DNA from 2 places in the Halomonas sp. AOP25-F1-15 genome. Region 2 is predicted to be linked to the other one. Evidence: predicted binding sites of a transcription regulator. Region 2 holds the regulator's gene; the other holds the start of a gene.

Region 1 (6,942 bases), 260 kb from region 2:
TTATTGCTGAAAATGGCGCGGTCATTGGCCTGCCGCCTGGCTGGTGTCATGCACGTTTAGATCGCCCGGGCAGTGGGCGCGACGGTGTGGTGATCAAGCATCCGGGGGTCGATATTGGCTTTATTCGTGCTCGTCTCAAGGTGTGGCGAGAACGGCTAAAATGCCGCTTTACGCGTATGAGTGAGATGAGCGTCTTAGAGGTAGTGAAACTCACCGGGCTTGACGAAGCGCGTGCCCGGGATGCACGTCAGCGAGAAGGCAGCGAGCCACTGTTATGGCAAGACAATGCGGCTGCCTTGGATACCTTCCGCGCTGCCTTGGAAGGCGATGGATTGGCGTTGACTCAAGGCGGACGTTTTTGGCATGTCATGGGACGCACTGCCGATAAAGGTAGCGCGGTGGAGTGGTTAATTAGGCGGTTTACCACCTTAAGAGGGCGTACGCCGCTTTCACTTGGCCTGGGGGACGGGCCCAACGATGTCACGATGCTGGAAGCCGTCGATCAAGCTGTGGTTATTCGTGGCTGTCATGATTTGATCGTTGAGCCCAATAGCCTGTCGTTATATCGCACGCAAGCAGCAGGGCCGGCTGGCTGGGCTGAGGGGGTGGCCCATTTTTGGGGGCGAGACGAACGCCGTTTAGTCGCGGCAACAACATGTGATGCCGTTATTTAACCTACTCAGGAAGGCAAACATATGAGCGACTTTCATCAAAACGGCATTATTACTGATTTTCACAACCTCACTCGACGCCCAGTAGAGGCGTTAGAGCAGGAGCTATGCCAATTTTCACGTCGACGCCCAATGGGATTAATCCTGCCTTCGTTATTTTCGGAATTGGAAGGAACCGCATTGTCGGCGATTGTTGATGAGTTAGTGAAAGTGCCTTATCTCAATGAGATTGTAATCGGCCTGGATCGGGCTGATCGTGAGCAGTTTTTACATGCCAAGGAGTTTTTCTCTCGCCTGCCTCAACATACGCGTATTTTGTGGAATGATGGCCCACGATTACGTGCCTTGGATGCGGAGCTAGAAGAGCATGGGTTGGGTGCGTTAGAACCAGGCAAAGGGCGCAATGTGTGGTACTGCGCAGGCTATGTATTGGCGTCTGGGCGGTCATCGGTGGTCGGGCTACACGATTGCGATATTTTGACCTACGAGCGGAGTTTGCTGGCGCGTTTAATGTATCCGGTCGCTCATCCGAATTTTAACTATCGTTTTTGTAAAGGCTACTATCCGCGTATTGCAGAGGGGAAATTGAATGGCCGCGTCTCACGGCTATTAGTGACGCCGCTGTTGCGGGCGTTAAAAATCGTCTGTGGGCCGCTGCCTTACCTGGACTATTTGGATAGCTTTCGCTACCCGCTCTCGGGTGAGTTCGCTATGCGTAGTGACGTGTTGGAAGGCATTCGTATACCTGCAGACTGGGGACTGGAAATCGGCGTTTTGTCTGAGTTACAGCGCAACTACTCCCTGCGTCAACTATGCCAAGTGGATATTGCTGATGCCTATGATCACAAGCATCAGCCGATCAGCGAAGATGATCCTGATGGCGGTTTAAATCGCATGAGCCTGGATATTTCAAAAGCGCTTTATCGCAAATTGGCGACCCAGGGCATTACCTTTAGCAGTGAAGACTTTCGTACCCTCAAAGCAACCTATTACCGGTTCGCATTAGATTTAATTGAGGCCTACGATCACGATGCGACGATGAATGGCTTAAGCCTAGATCGGCATACTGAAGAGCAGGCCGTTGAGCTGTTCGCCAGCAATCTACTCGAAGCGGGCAATCTGTTTATGGATAACCCGCGTGAGCGACCTTTTATTCCTAGCTGGAACCGTGTTCAGGCGGCTGTGCCTAGCCTGCTGGCGCGCATGCACGAAGCGGTAGAGCTGGATAATCAGGGGGAAGTATAGTCTCTGGCCAAGTGCCACGCTCATCATGAACGTGGTACTTAAGGCGTTTCGCTGCCCATCATGTCGACCAGCTGTTCATCGTTAGGCAGGCCTTGAATGCGGTCAATGCGAACGGTGCCGTTTTCCGTTTCACGCTGGAAGGCACTGGTTGGCGTTGCGTATAATCCTAGCTCTTCAAACAGCTGATTATTGGCATATACCTGTTCTTCGATATCCCGTGGCTGGGCGCTTGCTTCAACGCTTTGCTGACCACTTTCATGTGCCTTCAGCGTGGCAGCGGGATCGTCGGCACCTAAAATAGCGGCGGCTTTACCCGGGCTGTCAGGGGCTAAAATGCCCACCATGATATGGCGCAACTGCACATCGCCGGCTTCTACCCAGGGGCGAGCGTTTTGCCAGAACTGGCGGCAGTAGGGGCAGTTGGCATCGGTGAAAACGTAAATCACGCGGGGGGCGTTAGTGTCACCGTCTTGAATCCAGTGGCTCTGTGCTAATAACTGCCAAGTTTGTGCTTCTAGCGGTGCGCGTACATGTTCATCCAGCTGCGCATCAGTGAGGTCATTGCCTTCACTATCCATTAGCGTGCCGACAATGACGTGTTCCCCGTCAGGGGTTAAGTAGGCAGCCATTTCCTGGCCCTGCCTCGTCACGCCATAGCCGCGTAAATCGCCCGGCGAATCAAACTGCCCGTGGATCTCGAAGCCTTGGTCAGCGAGAGACTGTATCGGTGCAGGAAGGTCGTCGGCATAGCCAATAGCTGTGCTTCCAAGCCCTGCAAGTAATAACATGCCACTGATGATGGGTTGGTAATGTAAGCGCACGTTTGGTTATATCCTTAGTTGTAGGCTACTAGCCAGCGTACCGCATAAGGAGAAAGAGCGCCCTCAACATTCCAGGGATTATCGAGATCAAGTGCTTGCCAAGTATGCCTACCTAGCGCCTGTATGATGGCATCACCGCCATTTTCTAGCGCAAACGGCGTATCGGTCACGTTATACAGCGCTAGCAGGCGCCGCCCATCCGCAAGCGGGCCACGTTCCACGGCGAGCAGCTCAGGCGCGGATGCCAAGGTTCGCTGTGCGGCAGTAGGGTGAAAGCAGGGCTCTTGGCGGCGCTGACCCAGCAGCCGACTTAAGGCGTGAAAAACATCGTGGGTGGGCGTGGAGGGGCTGTCTAGCAGTAGATCAAGTTCGCTACGCTGCCAGCGGCGACGGTTAATCGAGCGCAAGCGGCCGCTGCGTTCCACGCCTTCTACATCGTTGAGCGTGCCCGTTAGTGTGTGGATATACAGCGCAGGAATCCCTTGTAAGCTCAGCATAATCGCTTGGCTGCATATAAACCGGGCTATCTGCCAAGGGTCAGGGCCACGGCGGGTGCCGCGCATGGCTTCGAACCAGGTAATATTAATCTCATAGGGCGTATCGCTGCCATCAGGATTGCTGCGCATGCTGACAAAGCCACCAAAACGATGCATGAGTTCCAACAGTGCATCACGTTCATGATCAGGCAGTAGCCCTTCCAGCGGACGTACGCCAATGCCGTCGTGGCTAGCGGTAAAGTTCAGGTAAGTGCAGTGATCGGGGAGGATGGGTAGGCTCGTTAGCCATGTTTGCAGCGTATGGGTCTCGCCCCGAGTTAAGGTGTGTAGCAATAACGGCGGTAACGCAAACTGGTAAACCATATGCGCCTCATCGGGCTCGCCTTCGGGGAGTCGTTCCAGCCCGAAATAGCTGATGTTCTCCTGATGAGGAACGTTGGTTTCGGTAACGAGTAGCGTGCCGGGGGCGACGTGATCCACTATGGCCCGTAGTAGGCGCACCACGGTATGCGTTTCTGGCAAATGAATACACGCGGTACCCAGCCGCTTCCATAAGAAGGCCACCGCATCCAAGCGCACAATCCGCGTGCCTTGCTCCAGGTAGAACAGCAAAATACCCACGAATTCTAACAGCACGTCCGGGTTTTCAAAATTCAGATCAAGCTGGTCTTCGGAAAATGTTGCCCACAGATAGCGCGTGCCGCGACGGGTTGATATTGGCACTAGCAGAGGGCTGCTACGGGGGCGCACTACCTGAGACACATCGGTACTGGGATCAACGTCAATAAAGTAGTCGCGGCCGGGCAGGCTACCGCTAAGATAATCTACGCACCACAGCGATTCTCGCGAGACGTGATTGAGCACTAAATCGGCCATCAAATCATAATGGCTGGCGAGCTCGCGAATATGTGACCAGTCGCCCAGGTCAGTATTGACTTCCCGGTAGTGGATGACGGAGAAGCCGTCGTCACTGCTCCACGGGAAAAAAGGCAGTACGTGCACTCCGCTGATACGCTCGCCTAACCGCGCCTGGAGAAAGTCGCTGAGCACGGCCAACGGTGGCAGGTCTTCCTCAATAATAGAGTCGCCATAGCTGATCACCCACTGATCTTTCTCGCTCCAAGATGGTGCATTCTTAGGTTTAATGTCGATGCCCGTAAACGAAAATGGGGCAAGTGACAGGAAGTGGGTAATATGCTGGTTTAAACGACGCTGGACCTCGCAAGCTCTAGGGCCGTAAAGATGGCTGAGGTAGTCGTGGACGGTCTGCTCAAAGGGGGGCATGACGGACTCCTGATAAACAATCTGCTACAAACGCTGCAGCTTGTGTGCCAAATCGCTACAATGCGAGGTAGATACCGCGTTTAAACGCTAACTCGTGGGCCCGCTGACACGAGCTGACAATAGGTTGACCGCCATGCATTGCCCTTTTTGTGGTGCAAACGATACTCGAGTGACCGATTCGCGGTTAGTAGCCGATGGCGACCAAGTACGCCGTCGGCGCCAGTGTGCGAGTTGCCAAGAGCGATTTACCACCTACGAAACGGCTGAACTCGTTATGCCGCGGGTAGTGAAATCCGACGGTTCGCGAGAAAGCTTTAATGAGGCCAAACTGCGGGCCGGTATACTGCGTGCGCTAGAGAAGCGTCCGGTCAGCGCAGAAGCCATTGAAGCGGCGGTGGAGCGCATTCGTCAAACCCTGCGCGCGCGGGGTGATCGCGAAGTCAACGCCCGCGATATCGGTGAGTCAGTCATGCTGGCGCTGAAAACGCTGGATCATGTGGCCTATATCCGTTTCGCCTCGGTATACCGTAAGTTTCAAGATTTGGACGAGTTTCGCGCGGAGATTGATCGGTTGTCTCAAGAGCCATCTCAAGAGCCATCCTCTAAGCCCAGCGACGGCAGCGAGCCGTTGAAATGAGTGCCGTTTTTAGTCAAGCCGATCACCGCTATATGGCGCGGGCGCTACAGCTGGCAAATAAAGGGCTTTACACGACCGATCCTAATCCGCGGGTTGGCTGTGTGATCGTTAAAGATGAACAGGTCGTTGGCGAAGGTTTTCATCTGCGTGCCGGAGAACCCCACGCGGAAATCCATGCCTTAAACGCCGCAGGTAAACGTGCCCAAGGCGCGACGGCATATGTGACGTTGGAGCCCTGTTCGCACACCGGTCGCACAGGACCCTGCGCCCAGGCGCTCGTGGTGGCCAACGTGGCCCGCGTCGTTGTTGCGATGGTCGATCCCAATCCTCAGGTCAGTGGCCAAGGTCTACAGCGATTAGAAGCGGCAGGCATTGACGTCGCGGTGGGTTTGCTAGAGAGCGAAGCGCGCGCGTTGAATCCTGGTTTTATTGCCCGAATGACAGCTCAGCGGCCCTTTGTGCGCTTGAAGATGGCGATGAGTTTAGATGGCCGTACGGCGATGGGGTCAGGGGAGTCGCAGTGGATTACCGGGCCAGAGGCGCGCTGCCAAGTGCAGCGACTGCGCGCGCGGTCTAGCGCGATATTGAGTGGCGTTGAGTCGATGATTATGGACGACCCGCGACTTACGCTTCGCGCTGAACAGCTCCAGCTCGATAATGCTGACGACGTGGTTCGTCGGCAGCCTCTACGGGTTATTTTAGACACTCGACTGCGCTTGCCATTAGCCGCAGCCTGTTTGAACGAACCCGGGCGCACCCTGGTGATCACCACGCCAGAGCACTTGGCTGAAAAGCGCGAACGGCTAACTCAGGCGGGCGCTGAGGTTCACGTATTGCCAGCCGGTAGCGACGGCCGTATCGACCTCGCTTTAATGCTGCAGTGGCTAGCTGAAAATGAACAGATTAATGAACTGCTGGTAGAAACTGGCGCGACGCTCGCGGGGGCCATGCTTGATGCTGAGCTGGTCGACGAGCTGCAGCTGTTTGTGGCGCCGACCCTGTTAGGAGGTGAAGCGCGGCCACTGTTTGCGCTGCCCGGGCTTTCCCGTATGGCCGATCAGCGGCGTTTAACCATTCATGATATGCGGGCGGTGGGGCGCGACTGGCGCATTATCGCTTCCCCTCAGCCGACTAGCGCCAGTGACGATACCAAGGTACCCTGACGCGCGAAATCGCAGCAAACGCGAGCACCTTTCGCGACAACATTTTTTGGAGATTCCATGGCGCACTCCTCCTCTAGGGGGCTATCCCCTATCGCTGAGCTGGTGGACGATATCCGCCAAGGCAAAATGGTGATTCTCATGGACGATGAGGATCGCGAAAACGAAGGTGATATCATTATGGCCGCCGAAAAGGTGCAGGCCGAGCATATCAACTTCATGGCCCGTTTTGCCTGCGGTCTTATCTGTATGCCAATGACACGAGCCCGCTGCGAGCAACTTAATTTGCCGCTAATGGTGCGCGATAACGGCTCTGGTTTTGGCACCAAGTTTACGCTTTCGATTGAAGCGACTGAAGGCGTCACTACCGGCATTTCCGCTGCCGATCGTGCGCGTACCGTACAGGCCGCCGTGGCCACGCATGCCAAACCGTCCGATATTGTTCAGCCGGGGCATATTTTTCCGCTGATGGCCGAACCGGGAGGCGTGCTGCGTCGTGCAGGGCACACAGAAGCCGCCTGTGACTTAGCGGCGCTGGCGGGATTTGACCCCAGCGGCGTCATCTGTGAAATCATGAATGATGACGGCAGTATGGCGCGCCGCCCAGAGCTTGAAGCGTTTGCTGAG
Region 2 (6,942 bases):
GCAAATTCCGCTAGGCAGCCCGCTGCGCGACGCTTTATTGGAAATTACCCGCCAAGGGCTGGGCTTTACCTGCGTGGTTGATAGTGACGGTCGTTTAGCCGGGGTATATACCGATGGCGACCTGCGGCGCACACTGGATCAATACCACAACTTACGCGACGTCTTAGTCGATGATGTCATGACTCGGCCAGGTAAACGTATCGGCCCCGACATACTGGCAGCAGAGGCGGTACGCATTATGGAAGAGGGCCGAATTACCGCACTCGCGGTGGTTGATGAACAACAGCGCCCGGTTGGTGCCTTACATATGCATGACTTGCTTGTTAGCGGCGTTATTTAACGTATTTATCGCAAGATTTAGCGACTTCTTAAAAGAATGGAGGCTTTATGACCCTATCTGCAGCCCTACTTGATCGACTTCGCCGCGTTCGTCTATTGGCGTTAGATGTTGATGGCGTACTCACCGATGGTCGACTTTACTTTCAGGCTGACGGCATCGAAATTAAAGCCTTTCATACTCAGGATGGCCATGGTCTAAAGCTGCTTAAGCGAGTCGGCATCCACGTCGCGCTGATTACTGGCCGCGATTCGCCCATGGTTAGTCAACGTGCCGCAGCGCTGGGTATCGACCATGTCTTTCAAGGCTGCGAGGATAAGCTCGCCACCTTGCGCGGCCTGTGCCAGCGTTTGGATATAGAGCTAGAGCAAGTCGCCTATTGCGGCGATGATCTCCCCGACCTATCGGTTATCAAGCGCTGTGGTGTCGGCATTACCGTCCCCAATGCGCCGGACTATATGCACACTCATGCCGACTGGACAACGGAACGGCTTGGCGGGCACGGCGCGGTACGCGAAATTTGCGATACTCTGCTTGAAGCCCAAGGGCACTGGAGCGCAGTGCTCGACACTTACTTGCACGGCCGCACATAAATGCTTAAGCATCTTAAAACACGCCTAGGATTAACAGGGCTTTTTATCGCCTTGGGCGTGCTATTGGTGTGGCTTGGCCCAGGCGGGCCTCAAAAAACCGCTATCGACCCAGAAGCGCAGGCCCAAGAGCCAGGGCACGTCCTGGAGGATGCTGAAATCACTCTGTTTGGCGACAACGGTAACGTCTTGCAGTCATTAAAAACACCGCGCCTCATCCATACGCCGCAAAGCGGGGAAACCTGGTCTGAGAGCCCTCAGGCCACCCTGTATGACAGCGATGAGCGCCAGTGGCTAGCCAGTGCCGATGTGGGCACGCTTAATACCAATACGCAGTCCCTCGTTATGTCCGGCTCCGCGCGACTTATTGCGCCAGACGAAGGATGGCAGCTGGATACTGAAGAACTGCACTATGATGGCCTCACTCAACATGCATGGAGCGAGGCACCGGTATTACTGCAACAGCCGCCCCAGCAAATGAATGCTTCACATATGGATGTATGGTTAAACGATAGCCAGGTCCGCTTATCTGACGGTGTGCGCGGCACTCATCCACCGGCCACACAACGCTAACAGGAGTCGCCATGAAAGCACTTATCTACACCGCCCTTTTTGCGCTTGCCGTGCCGCTATCCGCGGCAGCCCAAACCAGCTCGTCTTCACAACAGGCCCCCGTGGAGGTCGAAGCCGACCGCCTAGATCTTGATCAGCGCGCGGGCACCGCCGTCTACACCGGGGATGTCAATATTCGCCAGGGCGAAATGCAGCTGCGCGGCGAACGAGTGGAAATTCAACGCAATGAGGCGGGCGAGCTTTCACGGGCAACGTCGACCGGTGAGCGTGCTTATTTGCGCCATCAGGCCGAAGGGCAAGAAGGCCCGACGGAAGGCTGGGCTCGGCGGATTATTTATCACGTCGCCGAACGCCGAGTGGAGCTCGTTGATCAAGCTGAATTGACACAGCAGGACGACAAATTTACCGGAGGTCGGCTTGAATATTTCATCGACCGTGAAGTGATTCAAGCGCGCTCAGACGTTGAAGGTAGCGAGCCGCAGCGTATACGCATGACTATTCAGCCTGAACAATAGAGAGTCTATCGATGGCAACTGCTGACAATGCGCCGATAAAAACACTATATGCCCACCACTTGGCAAAAAGTTACAAACGCCGCCGAGTGGTTAAAGATATTAACTTGGAAATCTCCCAAGGCAGCGTCGTTGGCTTACTCGGCCCTAACGGCGCGGGCAAAACCACGTCGTTTTATATGATTGTCGGGCTGGTCAAATCTGACGCCGGCAAAGTGGGTATTGACGACTTAGATTTAACTCGTGCTCCGATGCATGAGCGCGCAGCGGCAGGCATTGGCTACCTGCCCCAAGAAGCGTCTATTTTTCGCAAATTATCGGTTGCCGATAACATTATGGCGATATTAGAAACGCGCAAAGAGCTCGACCGCCCAGGTCGCGAAGAGCGCCTGGAGGCTCTGCTTGAAGATTTCCATATCACCCATATTCGCGACAACCTAGGCATGAGCCTCTCAGGGGGAGAGCGTCGCCGTGTAGAAATTGCCCGCTCGCTAGCGACCGAACCCGCCTTCATCTTGCTAGATGAGCCCTTTGCCGGGGTTGACCCCATTTCAGTGGGCGAGATTAAAACCATCATTCGCGCGCTGAAACAGCGCCACATTGGCGTTCTGATTACCGACCATAACGTCCGTGAAACGCTGGACATTTGCGATATCGCTTATATTGTCGGCGATGGCCATATCATCGCCAGCGGCCCCCCGGCATCTATCCTCACTAACCAGCAAGTCAGGGATGTTTATCTGGGCGCAGATTTTCGTCTGTAGGCTTATTTTTGCCCATAAATCCCGCCTTATAACGCTTTAACTACCAATGGCATGCTTATTGCACTTGCACCCAGCTCCCACTCGCACTAGGGTAAAGCATTCCGATTAACGAGTGGTTCTCAAATGGTCATGAAAGCTTCTCTTCAACTGCGCATTGGGACACAGCTGACCATGACACCTCAGCTGCAGCAGGCTATCGCCCTGCTGCAGCTATCGACTCTGGATCTTCGTCAGGAAATTCAGCAGGCCTTAGATGCCAACCCCATGCTGGAACAGGAAGATGAGTTCGGTGAAGAGGCCGTAAGCGAGCCTAAAGAGGAGGAGTGGTCAGAGAGCATTCCCACCGAGCTTTCCGTTGATAGCGACTGGTCGGACACCTATCAAGACATTGGCGGCACTGGCAGCAGCAGCGAGGGCCCTGATTTTGAGCGCCAGGCTGCCGAACAGAGCCTTCATGGCCACCTATTGTGGCAACTCGCCATGACCGATTTTAGTGTGCGTGAACAGCTGGTTTCCGAGAGCCTCATTGATGCACTAGATGCCAACGGCTATTTGACCCAGCCGCTTAATGATATTCGTGAAGGGCTACGCGCCCAGGGCATTGATAGCCTTAGCCAGCGCGAAGTCGAAACGACATTATTAAAACTGCAGCAATTCGAGCCCACCGGTATTTTTGCCCGCGACCTGCGTGAATGCTTGATGCTGCAGCTCGCCGCCCTGCCAGATGATACGCCACTGCTAGTGCCTGCTCGTAGGCTAGTGCGTCAGTTTCTTGAAGCGCTCAGCAAAGATGACATGCGCTTACTCAAGCGACGCTTAGGACTCGATGACGAGCAGCTAGCCGATGTCATCCAGCTAATTCGCAGCCTAGATCCACGCCCAGGCAGCGCTTATGGCGTGACCAACGACAGCTACATCACGCCCGACCTGGTGGTGCGTCATGATAATGAAGGCTGGCATTTAGAGCTCAATCAGGACGCCCTGCCTCGGTTAAGAATCCAACCTGATTACGCCAGCCTGATAAAGCGTGCGGACAAAAGTCAGGATAATCAGTTTTTGAAAGAACACCTGCAGGAAGCGCGCTGGTTAATTAAAAGCCTTTCGAGTCGTAACGACACGCTGCTGCGAGTGGGCCGTGAAATCATTACCCGTCAAATCGGCTTTCTCGAACATGGCGAAGAATCCATGAAACCGCTGATTTTGGCCGATATAGCCGCAGCCGTTGAAATGCATGAATCAACGATTTCACGGGTGACAACGCAGAAATATATTCATACGCCGCGTGGCGTGTTCGAGCTGAAATACTTTTTCTCTAGCCAAGTGAGTGGCCAGGATGGCGACAGCCACTCCAGTACCGCGATCCGCGCCCGCCTGAAAAAGCTGGTTCACGAAGAAGCGCCCAGCAAACCGCTTTCTGATAGCCGCTTAGTGACATTATTAGAAGAAGGTGGCATTCAAGTTGCAAGGCGTACGGTAGCCAAATATCGTGAAGCCATGGGCATTCCCTCTTCCAGTGAGCGGCGCCGTTTGCGCTAGGATCTGCCAGGTTGCAGCGAAACTCTCGACAAGGGCTTTGCAACGGGGCAAAAAGGGTTACAATCAAAAGGGCTACATATCTAAGTACTAAGTACAGTCCCTAAGTACGGTTCCTAAGCACGGTTCCTAAGTACAGTCCGATAGATAAGGAGTACGTCAATGCAAGTAAATATCACTGGTCATCACGTAGAACTGACTGACGCCTTGCGTGACTATGTTAATGAAAAGCTTGAACGTGTTGAGCGTCATTACGACAATATAACCACTGTGCAGGTCACCCTATCGGTGGAGAAAGAACGCCAACAGGCAGCCTGCACACTGCATGCAGCAGGCGCTGACTTACATGCAGAAGCCCTAGACAGTGATATGTATGCCGCTATCGATGCGCTAGCGGACAAAATTGATCGTCAACTCGTTAAACATAAGGAAAAAGCACAAGCTCGCGCCCAAGGCGCAGGTGTGCGTTAATTCAATGACGTTGGAAACCATACTCCCCCCAGAGCGCGTTCTTTTCGACGTCCCTGGGGGCAGCAAAAAAAGGGTGCTGGAATTTTTCAGCACCTTTATCGCCCAAAATACGCCCAGTTTAGATAGCCAAGAAGTGTTCAGTCGCTTAATCGGCCGAGAACGCTTAGGTAGCACAGGGATTGGTAACGGCGTGGCTATTCCACATGCCCGCAGCCCTCACTGCTCTACGCCTATTGCTGGTTTTTTAAAACTCTCAGAAGCGATTGATTTTGATGCTATCGACGGCGACCCCGTTGATCTAGTGTTTGTGCTGCTCGTACCGGAACAAGCGGATGACACACACCTCTCTTTGCTAGGCCAAGTAGCCACCATCATGAATGATGCGGATACTCGCCAGCGGCTACGCAAAGCAGGCAGTCAGCGCGAACTACTCGACCTCATTACAGCTAAAATTCGTGAGCATTCAGCGGATTAAGCGACAATCAATGACCATCAAGTCCCTATTTAAGCCGTTGGATTAACGCGAAGAGAAACTCTATGCAACTGGTCATCATTAGCGGTCGTTCTGGGTCTGGCAAATCTATCGCCTTACAGGCGTTGGAAGACCTAGGCTACTACGCGATTGATAACCTTCCCGTCATGCTGCTGGGGTCACTGGTCGACGAATTACGCGACCAGAGTGATCGTACCCATCTGGCGGTCAGCATTGATGCACGCAACTTACCGGGGGCTCTTGAACGCCTGCCCTCGCTATTACAAGAGTTGCGCCAGCGCACCATTGATTTCCAAGTTATCTACCTAACCACTGATGCCCGAATTCTTCTAGAGCGTTACTCCGCCACACGCCGCCGACATCCGTTGACGCGCAATAGTGAAATGACCCTTGAAGAGGCTATCAATAAAGAAGAAGAGACCCTGCATGACATACGTGATCTAGCCGATCTATTGATCGACACATCGCGACTGTCAGTACACGACCTACGCCGCCGGATTACTGACCAGGTGGCTCACCAGCAGTGCGACCAGTTGACGTTGACGTTTGAATCGTTCGGTTATAAGCGTGGGGTACCCTTGGATGCTGACCTCGTCTTCGACGTGCGCTGCCTGCCCAATCCTTACTGGGACCCAACGCTGCGACAATCGACAGGCCGTGACGCCAACATCGTTGCCTTCTTAAAAGGCTATCCCGTTGTGGATGCCATGAGTAACGATATCCAGGCATGGCTTGAGCGCTGGTTACCGGCTTATCAGAATAGCCAACGTAGCTACATGACCGTTGCTATTGGCTGCACCGGTGGTCAACATCGCTCTGTCTATATGGTGGAGCAGCTAGCAAAAAGCTTAGCGGCTCGTGTGGGCGAAGTTCAATTGCGCCACCGAGAGCTAGGCCTGCAATATACGCTGAGCGAACAGCCCCCAACGCCGTTGACCAGTCTCTCCTCGACCAGCGATCAATTACCAACGACTTAAGCACGTCTATTGATTAATGACACCACTCGGCGAAAAGGAACCAGGGTGCCAGAAAGAACACTCACACTCACCAATCAACGCGGACTACATGCCCGCGCGGCGACGAAACTAGTTAAATGCGGCCAACAGTTCACGGCTAATATACGTGTCTATAAGCAGCAGCAGGCTGCCGATGCCGCTAATATTATGTCGTTATTAATGCTCGCCGCCCCGTGCGGTACTGAGCTAGCTATACACGCCGAGGGCGACGACGCAGAACAGGCGCTTGATGCGATTCAAGCGCTGTTCGAGGCTCGCTTTGAGGAAGATCAGTAGCCATTTACGCCGATTAGTTACCGGCTACTGTCATCGCATCAATCAACCAGCTACCCGTGTGCACGCTGCCACGGGTATCGGTATCATCACCAATGCCCACTAGGCCCGCGAACATCCGCTCCAGATTACCAGCGATCGTAAACTCTTCGATCGGGTATTGAACCTTACCGTTCTCGACCCAAAAGCCGGCCGCCCCACGGGAGTAATCGCCGGTAACGCCATTAACGCCCTGGCCCATCAGCTCCGTCACCCAAATACCTTTCCCCATCTCTTGCAGCAGTGCTTCGCGAGGCTTCAGCGGTGCTGTCAGGCGTACATTGCGCGCCCCACCAGCATTGCCCGTGGTCTGCATACCCATCCGCCTAGCGCTGTAGGAA

The links. Region 2 encodes sigma-54, which starts transcription at its own class of promoters, with help from an activator protein. Its sites were predicted from a motif close to TGGCACNNNNNTTGCTNT; they were not measured.
Region 1: a site for sigma-54 is predicted at 4,551-4,568, ahead of ACT3TF_RS04420 (sugar phosphorylase). Genes of this name have one in related genera too.

Annotation. Positions count from the first base shown of each region.
Region 1 covers NZ_JBQSXV010000002.1:222,569-229,510, forward strand. Annotated here, with positions in the region: gene ACT3TF_RS04405 (HAD-IIB family hydrolase) at 1-674, shown strand, start outside; gene ACT3TF_RS04410 (glycosyl transferase) at 696-1,916, shown strand; gene dsbG (thiol:disulfide interchange protein DsbG) at 1,955-2,704, opposite strand; gene ACT3TF_RS04420 (sugar phosphorylase) at 2,752-4,518, opposite strand; gene nrdR (transcriptional regulator NrdR) at 4,652-5,155, shown strand; gene ribD (bifunctional diaminohydroxyphosphoribosylaminopyrimidine deaminase/5-amino-6-(5-phosphoribosylamino)uracil reductase RibD) at 5,152-6,318, shown strand; gene ribBA (bifunctional 3,4-dihydroxy-2-butanone-4-phosphate synthase/GTP cyclohydrolase II) at 6,376-6,942, shown strand, end outside.
Region 2 covers NZ_JBQSXV010000002.1:484,922-491,863, reverse strand. Annotated here, with positions in the region: gene ACT3TF_RS05570 (KpsF/GutQ family sugar-phosphate isomerase) at 1-340, shown strand, start outside; gene ACT3TF_RS05565 (KdsC family phosphatase) at 388-930, shown strand; gene lptC (LPS export ABC transporter periplasmic protein LptC) at 931-1,500, shown strand; gene lptA (lipopolysaccharide transport periplasmic protein LptA) at 1,512-2,015, shown strand; gene lptB (LPS export ABC transporter ATP-binding protein) at 2,027-2,776, shown strand; gene ACT3TF_RS05545 (RNA polymerase factor sigma-54) at 2,900-4,312, shown strand; gene hpf (ribosome hibernation-promoting factor, HPF/YfiA family) at 4,472-4,780, shown strand; gene ACT3TF_RS05535 (PTS sugar transporter subunit IIA) at 4,785-5,255, shown strand; gene rapZ (RNase adapter RapZ) at 5,318-6,250, shown strand; gene ACT3TF_RS05525 (HPr family phosphocarrier protein) at 6,296-6,565, shown strand; gene pmbA (metalloprotease PmbA) at 6,579-6,942, opposite strand, start outside.